4 regions of the Kitasatospora sp. NPDC059812 genome follow, and region 4 is predicted to be linked to each of the others. Evidence: riboswitches for the same ligand, from Rfam matches in the RefSeq annotation. Region 4 holds a riboswitch; each other region holds the start of a gene.
The links. A riboswitch is a leader RNA that binds a small molecule or an ion and turns the genes downstream of it on or off. The one in region 4 is predicted to bind cobalamin.
Positions count from the first base shown of each region.

Region 1: linked by a shared signal. The riboswitch ahead of ACFV6D_RS25615 (ribonucleoside-diphosphate reductase subunit alpha) and the one ahead of ACFV6D_RS35425 (iron ABC transporter permease) in region 4 are both predicted to bind cobalamin.
Region 2: linked by a shared signal. The riboswitch ahead of ACFV6D_RS21860 (prenyltransferase/squalene oxidase repeat-containing protein) and the one ahead of ACFV6D_RS35425 (iron ABC transporter permease) in region 4 are both predicted to bind cobalamin.
Region 3: linked by a shared signal. The riboswitch ahead of ACFV6D_RS05740 (cobalamin biosynthesis protein) and the one ahead of ACFV6D_RS35425 (iron ABC transporter permease) in region 4 are both predicted to bind cobalamin.

Region 1 is NZ_JBHWIO010000057.1:40,008-42,197, reverse strand. Features, by position in the region: gene ACFV6D_RS25620 (hypothetical protein) at 1-579, opposite strand, end outside; cobalamin riboswitch at 845-987, shown strand; gene ACFV6D_RS25615 (ribonucleoside-diphosphate reductase subunit alpha) at 1,179-2,190, shown strand, end outside.
Region 2 is NZ_JBHWIO010000043.1:49,006-51,195, reverse strand. Features, by position in the region: gene ACFV6D_RS21865 (flagellar hook-length control protein FliK) at 1-156, opposite strand, end outside; gene ACFV6D_RS21860 (prenyltransferase/squalene oxidase repeat-containing protein) at 187-1,260, opposite strand; cobalamin riboswitch at 1,360-1,500, opposite strand; gene ACFV6D_RS21855 (enoyl-CoA hydratase) at 1,568-2,190, opposite strand, start outside.
Region 3 is NZ_JBHWIO010000007.1:74,915-77,104, reverse strand. Features, by position in the region: gene ACFV6D_RS05745 (cobyric acid synthase) at 1-294, opposite strand, end outside; gene ACFV6D_RS05740 (cobalamin biosynthesis protein) at 291-1,259, opposite strand; cobalamin riboswitch at 1,367-1,499, opposite strand; gene ACFV6D_RS05735 (alpha/beta hydrolase family protein) at 1,819-2,190, shown strand, end outside.
Region 4 is NZ_JBHWIO010000116.1:7,149-9,338, forward strand. Features, by position in the region: gene sodX (nickel-type superoxide dismutase maturation protease) at 1-203, opposite strand, end outside; gene sodN (superoxide dismutase, Ni) at 499-894, shown strand; cobalamin riboswitch at 983-1,121, shown strand; gene ACFV6D_RS35425 (iron ABC transporter permease) at 1,211-2,190, shown strand, end outside.

The sequences.
Region 1 (2,190 bases), on a different contig from region 4:
TGGCGCGGCACTCTGGGCGGCACTCGGTGCGGCACTCGGCGCGGCGGAGGACGGCCGGTTGGAGGCCGAGGCGGTCGGCCCGGCGGTCGGCTTGTCGCCGTCGCCCTTCGTCAGCAGCACCGTCCCGCCCGCGACCAGGCCGCCGACCAGGACGACCGCGACCGCCACGCCGAGGGCCCGCAACCGGCGGCGGCGCTTGTCGTCCGCCGCGTTGCGGTCCGCCAGCGCCTGCCAGTTCGGCTCGGCGCGCTGCGGCGCCTGGGGCTGCGGGTGCGCCTGCGGGTGTCCTTGGGGATGCGCCTGGGGATGCGGCTGGGGGTTCGGCTGCCACTGCGGCGGCAGCTGCTGCCCTGGTTGGCCCGGCGGCGGCAGTGGAGGCTGCCCCGGCGGGCCGGGCTGCGCCACCGGCTGCGCGGGCGGCACCGGAGGCCCGTACGAGGCCGGCGGCGGCCCGAAGCCCCCGCTCGGCGGCAACACCGGACCGGGCACCACCGGCGGCTGCTGACCGTGCGCGTCCCCCGGCCCGGTGGGAGGCGTTCCCTGCGGACCCTGCCCGGGTGCGCCAGTTCCGTCGCTCACGCGCCCCCTCGCTTCGCTCGATGATCGCTTCGCGAAACGCGCCCCTCGGCGCTTCGCTCGCTCATGCGCCCAGATCGTAGGGCATGCCCCCGCCAGCCGGTCCGCCCGGTGACCGTTCCGTATCGAAACCAGGACGCCGGAGCCCGGAACCAGGGCCCCGGGAGCCCGGATCCGAGGCGCCCCAAGGCCACGACCCGCCCCCTCCCAGCACCCCCGGTTATCGCGCCGACACACCGCGCCGTACTACATGTGGGGTCGCATCAGAGAGACACCACAAGATGTATGCTCAATCCTGCTGTCGATGCAGGGGAACCCGGTGCGAATCCGGGACTGCCCCGCAGCGGTGAGCGGGCGGCTCCAGCAGCCGCACCGCGAGTCCGAGTACCTGCCGACGGTGTGCGCACGGGCCCTCCCGCAGAGGCCGCGCCAGCACGAGAACTACCTTCCGGGCCTCGCGGGCGGGCCGGGGACGCCACTGTCGCGCGACGCTTTCTGCGTACGTGCCGTGCTCCCCTGCCCCGAACGGCCCGGTACCCCCCGATCACCGCCGCCGATCGCCGCCAGGAGAGAGCGCCTTGACCACCGCTGCCTCAGCCACCCTGCCCGCCCAGGGCACCGGCCCCGCCCCCACCGACCCGACGGTCTCCGACCCCGGCGGCGCGCTCCTTCGGCTGCTCACCGACCGCAGCGTCGATCTCCCCCAGGTGGACCCCGGCCATGTCGCCGCCGCCGCGCTGCGCGGCCGCCACGCCGGCTCGGACTTCGCCGAGCTGCGCGGGCTGGCCGTGGACGCCGCCGCGTCGATGATCGCCGAGGACCCCCAGTACTCGAAGCTGGCCGCCCGGCTGCTCGCCCTGGAGATCGTCGACGAGGCGAACAGCCAGGGCTCGCGCTCCTTCGCCGCCTCGATCGCCGTCGGCCACGACGAGGGCCTGATCGGTGACACCACCGCCGCCTTCGTCGCCAAGCACGCCGCCGCCCTGGACGCCTTGATCGACGCGCACGGCGACGACCGCTTCGAGTACTTCGGCCTGCGCACCGTGCAGTCCCGCTACCTGCTGCGCCACCCGATCACCCGCAAGGTCATCGAGACCCCGCAGCACTTCCTGCTCCGCGTCGCCTGCGGCCTGGCGGTCGGCGACAGCGAGCAGTCCGTGCGCGAGGTCGCCGAGCTGTACGGCCTGATGAGCCGGCTGGAGTACCTGACCTCCTCGCCGACCCTGTTCAACTCCGGCACCCGGCACCCGCAGATGTCGAGCTGCTACCTGCTCGACTCCCCGCTGGACAACCTGGACTCGATCTACAACCGCTACGCGCAGATCGCCCGGCTGTCCAAGCACGCCGGCGGCATCGGCCTGTCCTACTCGCGCATCCGCTCGCGCGGCAGCCTGATCCGCGGCACCAACGGCAAGTCCAACGGCATCGTCCCGTTCCTGCGCACCCTCGACTCCTCGGTCGCCGCCGTCAACCAGGGCGGCCGCCGCAAGGGCGCGGCCTGCGTCTACCTGGAGACCTGGCACGCCGACATCGAGGAGTTCCTGGAGCTCCGCGACAACACCGGCGAGGAGGCGCGGCGCACCCACAACCTCAACCTGGCGCACTGGATCCCGG
Region 2 (2,190 bases), on a different contig from region 4:
GACGGTGACGCCGGTGGTGCCGTCGCAGGCGGCGGCCTGTGCCTGCGGGGCCTGGACGGCGGAGGCGCCGAGCAGGCCGGCGGTGAGGGCAGCGGCGGCGGCGATCGAGCCGAGGGTGCGGCGGGCCGGGCGCGCGGGCGCCAGGGTGTCGGTCATCGGAGCTCTCCTCGCGGGGTCAGCGGGTGGTCAGCGGGTGGTCGCCGGGCAGGCCGGCACGGGCGCGTCCGGGCGGGCACCGGCGGCGGAGAGGGTGGCCAGCGGGGTGCCGGCCAGGCCGAGGACGGCCTGCGCGGTGGCCCGGGCGCCGGTGGCCGGGTTGAAACCGGACGCGTCGTAGGCGACCGCCCCGCGCACGCCCGGGTCCGTGGCGCAGCCCTGCTGGAGCTTGACCAGGCTGCTCCAGCCCTTGAGGCCGGCCCCGAAGCGTCCGCCGGCCAGCAGTGCCTGCGTGGCGAGGCCGGTGGTGTTGGCGTTGGACGCGGCGGCCCCGACGGCCGCGAAGCCGCCGTCGGCGTTCTGGTGGGCGGTCAGCCAGCCGAGCCCGGCGTTGGCCTTGGCGGTGCGGCCGGTCGCGGCGAGGGCCTGTACGGCGAGCGCGGTGGCGTCCGGGTCGCTGGTGCAGGTGGCCTGGCCGAAGGAGACCGGGTAACCGCCTTCCGGGCACTGGCTGTTGGCGAGGAAGTCGACGGCCGCGGCCGGGGCGCCACCGGTCGTGCGGTGCAGGGCGATCAGGGCCAGGGACTGGCCGAAGGCGTTGCTGTAGTCGCCCCACTGCGAGCGGTCGGAGAACCGGCCGTCGGCGGTCTGGAGGGAGCGCAGCCGGGCGGGCAGGTCGACGCCGCCGAAGGCCGTCGGGTTCCCGCCGCGCACCTCGACGGCGAGCAGCAGCTTGGCGGTCGCCCCGGCGTAGGCCTCAGTGGTGCCGTCGCCGAGGTAGCCGCTGATGATCTCGGGCTTGGCCAGCCAGGCGGTGGCCTTCGCGGCGGCCTGGTCGGAGCTGCGCGAGGCGGCGAAGGCCAGTACGGCGTCGATGGTCAGGCCCTGGTCGGGGTAGGCGGTCCCGTTGAAGACGGACTCGAAGTGGTCGCCGTCGACGAGCTGGCGGGCGAGCCAGCCGCCGGCGGCGGCGTCGGGGCGGATCGTCGAGGACGAGGTCGCGGCGGCAGGCGTGGCGTGGGCGGCAGCGGCCGCCGGGAGGACGGTGGCGAGGGCGAGCGCGGGTATCGCGAGGAGGCGCAGGGGGCGTCGGAACGAGGGCACGGTGGGCCTTTCCGGGCCCGCACGCAGGGGCCCGGAGGACGGCGGCACCAGCCGGGGCAGCCCTCGGAGCTCCGGCCCGCAGACCACGACGGGAGGAGGGGACGACACACCTCCGCCGCCGGGTACTCGGGCTCGCCGCCGGCGTGGAGCCGGCGGCCTACCGTTGCGGGTCAGCGCCGGATTCGGACCGGACTTCCCCCAGCGGCGGAGTCACAACTTGACGGCTCATCATGGCGAGACGGAGAAGATCCGGTCAAGGGATCGTCCGTCACATCGCGCCACATCGCGCCGCGAACTGCTCGGACCGTCAGCGGTTGAGGAACTCCGGCGGGCGCTTCTCGGCGAAGGCCGCCATGCCCTCCTTCTGGTCCGCCGTGGCGAACGTGGCGTGGAACAGGCGCCGTTCGAAGCGCACGCCCTCGGCGAGCGTGGTCTCGTACGAGCGGTTGACGCTCTCCTTGAGCATGACCGCCGCCGGGGTGGACATCGCCGCGACGGTCTCGGCCACCGTCAGGGCCTCGGCCAGCAGCTGGTCCGCCGGGACGATCCGGGAGACCAGGCCGGCCCGCTCGGCCTCCTCGGCGCCCATCATCCGGCCGGTCAGGCAGAGCTCCATCGCCTTCGCCTTGCCGACCGCCCGGGTCAGCCGCTGCGAACCGCCGATGCCCGGGATGACACCGAGCTTGATCTCCGGCTGCCCGAACTTCGCGGTGTCCGCCGCCAGCAGGACGTCGCACAGCATCGCCAGCTCGCAGCCGCCGCCCAGCGCGTAGCCCGCCACCGCCGCCACGACGGGCTTGCGCAGCGCGGCGAAGCGGTCCCAGGCGGCGAACCAGTCGCCGAGGTAGGCGTCGACGAAGTCGAGGGACTGCATCTCCTTGATGTCGGCGCCGGCCGCGAAGGCCTTCTCCGAGCCGGTGATGACCAGGC
Region 3 (2,190 bases), on a different contig from region 4:
CTCGGCGACCGGCCGGCCCAGCAGCACCACCTGGCTGCGGCCGTCCGCGCCCGGCTTCAGCAGCACCGGGTTCATCGCCGCCTCCGGCTCCACCCGGGCCGCCTGCGCCTGCATCGCCTGCGCCCGGCCGATCTCGGCGCCGTCGGCGGTGACGAAGGAGTTCAGCGACATGTTCTGCGCCTTGAACGGCGCGACCCGCACCCCCTGCCGGGCCAGCCAGCGGCAGATGCCCGCGGTCACCACGCTCTTGCCCGCGTCCGAGGTCGTCCCGGCGACCAGCAGTGCGTTGCTCATGCCCTTCCCCTCCACCGTGTCGTCAGCAAGCGCAGCGCGACGTGCCCCGCGACCGTCGTACCCAGGGCCAGCGCGCCCACCCGCCGGGAGAGCACGCAGGCCCGCTCGATGTCGTCCACCGTCACCGGGCGCAACTCCGCGCCCAGCACCGGCCGGTGCTCCACCCGCTCCCCGTACTGGAGGGTCCCGCCCAGCCGGACGCCCACCGCGCCCGCGAAGGCCGCCTCCGCCTGGCCCGCGTTCGGGCTCGGGTGCGCCGAGCCGTCCCGCCGCCAGACCCGCCAGGCCGTCTTCGGCTGCGGCGCGGCGGCCACCGTGAGCAGCGCCGTCAGCCGGGCGCCCGGCCAGCCCGCTACGTCGTCGAGCCGGGCCGAGGCCCAGCCGAACCGGGCGTACCGCGGCGAGCGGTGGCCGACCATCGCGTCCAGCGTGTTCACCGCGCGGAACGCCAGCAGCCCCGGCGTGCCCGCCAGCGTGCCCCAGACCAGCGCGTTCACCACGGCGTCCGCCGTGTTCTCGGCCACCGACTCGACCACCGCGCGGGCGATCTGCGGCCCGTCCAGCGCGCTCGGATCCCGCCCGCACAGGTGCGGCAGCCGTTCCCGCGCGGCCGTCAGATCACCCGTGGCCAGCGACCGGCCGATGGTGCGCGCCTCCCGGGTCAGCGAGGTGCCGCCCAGCACCGTCCAGGTCGCGGCGGCCGCCAGCGCGGCCCGGCCCAGCGGACGCCGGCCCACCGTACGGTCCAGGGCCACCGCGCCGGCCGCGACCGCGCCCACGCACAGCGCCGTGTACCCGGCGCCGGCCACCCGGTCGTCCTGCCACACCCGCCGCTCCAGCCGGGTCGCCGCGCCGCCGAAGACGGCCACCGGGTGGCCGCGCCGGGGGTCGGCGAAGCGGGCGTCCGCGGCGAAGCCCGCGGCGGCGCCGAGCGCGAACGCGGCGGCGCGGGTCAGCGGGCGCACGGCGGGTTCGGCGGAAGGCCGCGTCGGGTCCGGCGGGTCGGGGCAGCCTGCATCGCGTGCGTGTCCTCACTCAGGGTCCGCGCCCTGGATCGACGTACCGGGGGCGAGAGTCTCCTGGCTTCCGGGTCGGACGCACCCCCGGGCCTTCCAGCGGCTTCTGACGGTCCGCCGTGGCAATGTTCCGAGCGTGCTCCCCGGTGACAGTGGCGGGACCGCGCCGGACTCGCACCGGCTTCCTCTGCATGCCTCCGTTTGGCCCCAGGATCCCATCACGCGGCCGAACCGGGAGTCAACCGAGGTCACGGAGGGGTTGGTCACACCTCGGAGCCCTGTCGCCGGTGCCGTTCTCGCCCGCCCGAGGCCCGCCCCGCCCGACGCCCCGCCCGCCTGACGCCCCGCCCTGCCCGACGCCCCGCCGTACCCCGGACGGCCCAGCCCGGTGGCCGCCCGCGCGGCCCCCCGGTGAACTGGTGCCCGAACACCGTCCGAGCAGCGCCCGGACACCGCCCGGACACCGTCCGGTCCAAGACCAGCCAAGACCAGCAGAGCGGGGAGCGATATGCGTTGGGGAACCGCGGCCGTCGTGGCGGCCGCCGTCGTCGGCGCCGGGGCCGCCGTCCTGGTGATCGGCCGTCGGGCCTCCGAACGGCTGGTCCACCCGGCGAGCGCCGTCCGGGAGTCGGGCCCCGTCCTGGTGCGGAGCCTCGCCGCGGGCCGGATCACCTTCAACCGCCGCCCCGAGAGCCTGCGCCCCGGCCGCTGGGCCGTGGAGTGGGACGACCACGGCCACGCCGTCGTCGAGGACGTCCTGCACAGCGACGAGAACGGTGTCACCCGTCGCCTCGTCCGCGCCGACCGGGGCACCCTCACCCCCGGCACCGAGGTCCGCTTCACCCCCCGCGTCCACCTCGGCGACCCCACTGAGGCGCTC
Region 4 (2,190 bases):
ACCGGGCCGTAGCTTCGGCTGTCGCTGTCCACCGGCCGGTTGTCGGACAGCAGCCACCAGCCCCTCGGACGCCGCTCGGCGGCCCGCTTCACCACCAGCAGGTCCTGCTGGAAGGGGTGCCGGAAGAGCACCACCGCGCCGGGCCGGATCGGCGCGCCGTAGCGCACCAGCAACTGGTCGCCCTCGCGCAGGGTCGGGACCATCGACGGGCCCGCCACGTCGACCAGCCCGAACGGCACCGCGCCGCCGCCCCGCCCCCGGGGTTCCGTGCCCGCCGGTTCCGTACCCGCCGGTTCCGTGCTCCGCGCCACGACTCCTCCTCCCGGACCGCCCGGTCCCAGTCTGCCGTACGGACCGTCACCCCGTTCGATCCGTTCGATGTCCGGATTACCCCGGTTCCGGGTCCGCCTTTTGCCCTAGGCCCACCGCCCGATCGCGAAACCCCGGGGGCGGAAGGGTAATCTCGGGCGCGGGAAGACGATCTAAGGAAGGACTCCCATGTTCTCTCGTCTGTTTGCACCGCGCGCCACCGCCCACGCCCACTGTGACCTGCCCTGCGGCGTGTACGACCCGGCGCAGGCCCGGATCGAGGCCGAGTCGGTCAAGGGCACCCAGGAGAAGTACCAGGCCAACGAGGACCCGGCTTTCCGCACCCGCGCCCTGATCATCAAGGAGCAGCGTGCCGAGGCCGTCAAGCACCACATCTCGGTGCTGTGGAGCGACTACTTCAAGGCCCCGCACTTCGAGAAGTACCCGCAGCTGCACCAGCTGATCAACGACACCCTGAAGGCCGCCTCGGCCGCCAAGGCGTCCACCGACCCCGCCACCGGCCAGGCCCTGCTGGACCTGATCGCCGAGGTCGACAAGATCTTCTGGGAGACCAAGCAGGCCTGAGCCTGACGCGTCGCCACCCGACCGCCCCCGTCCGCGAGCCCGGACGGGGGCGGTCGTGCGTTCACGCCCCATCCGAGCCCGGTAAGGGTTGCCTAGCCTGAGTGGCTGTTATGCTGCCAGGGCGTCCGAGGGGGAAGTCCGGTGTGAATCCGGCGCTGACCCGCAACGGTGAGCACGGCCCCGGGGCCGTGCCAGCCCGATCGCCCCCGGCCGCTGAACTCCCGACAACTCGCCGTGGACTGCGAGGGGATGGCGCCCGGGCCCGCGCCCGACCGGTGCCGCCCCCGCGCACCCGCGGCCCGAGGCAAGGCGCACCGTGAGCAGCACCGCAGCCGCGGGCAGTGGCGCAACGAGCCCGCCCGCCCGCCGAATACCCGCCCTCCCGCTCGCCGTCGGCCTGGCCGCCGCCCTGCTGCTCTCGCTGCTCTGCGGCGTGGCGCTGGGCGCCTCCGGGATCGGCCTGCCCCGCGTCCTGCGGCTGCTGGCCGCCGGGCTGACGGGCGGACGGCTGGAGGCGGAGGAGGCCGCCGCCTACGCGATCGTCTGGGAGATCCGGCTGCCACGTGCCGTGCTGGCCGCCGTGGTCGGCGCCGGGCTGGCCGCCACCGGGGTCGCCGTCCAGGCCCTGGTGCGCAACGCGCTGGCCGACCCGTTCGTACTCGGCATCTCCTCCGGCGCGGCCGTCGGCGCCAACGCGGTGCTGCTGCTCGGCGCCTTCGCCTCGCTCGGGGTGTGGGCGATCTCGGCCTCCGCGTTCGGCTCCGCGCTGGTCGCCATGGTGCTGGTCTACCTCGCGGCGCGGACGGCCTACGGGCTCACCCCGCTGCGGCTGGTGCTCACCGGCACCGCGCTCTCCTACGGCTTCTCCGCCGTCACCGCGCTGATGGTCTTCGCGGCCGCCCGCGGCGAGGCCGCCCGGGACGCCATGATGTGGCTGCTCGGCAGCCTCGGCGGCGCCACCTGGGGCTCGGTGCCGATCGCCGCCGCCACCGTGCTGGCCGGCCTGGCGTACCTGGCCTGCGCCGCCGGCCGGCTGGACGCGCTCGCCATGGGCGACGAGACGGCCGCCTCGCTGGGCGTGGACCCGGACCGGCTGCGCCGCGAGCTGTTCGTGGTGACCGCCGCCGTCACCGGCACGGTGGTGGCCGTCAGCGGGGCGATCGGCTTCGTCGGGCTGATGGTGCCGCACCTGGCCCGGATGCTGGTCGGCGCCGGGCACCGCCGGGTGCTGCTGGTCGCGCCGCTCGCCGGGGCGCTGCTGCTGGTCTGGGTGGACATCGTCTCGCGCACCCTGCT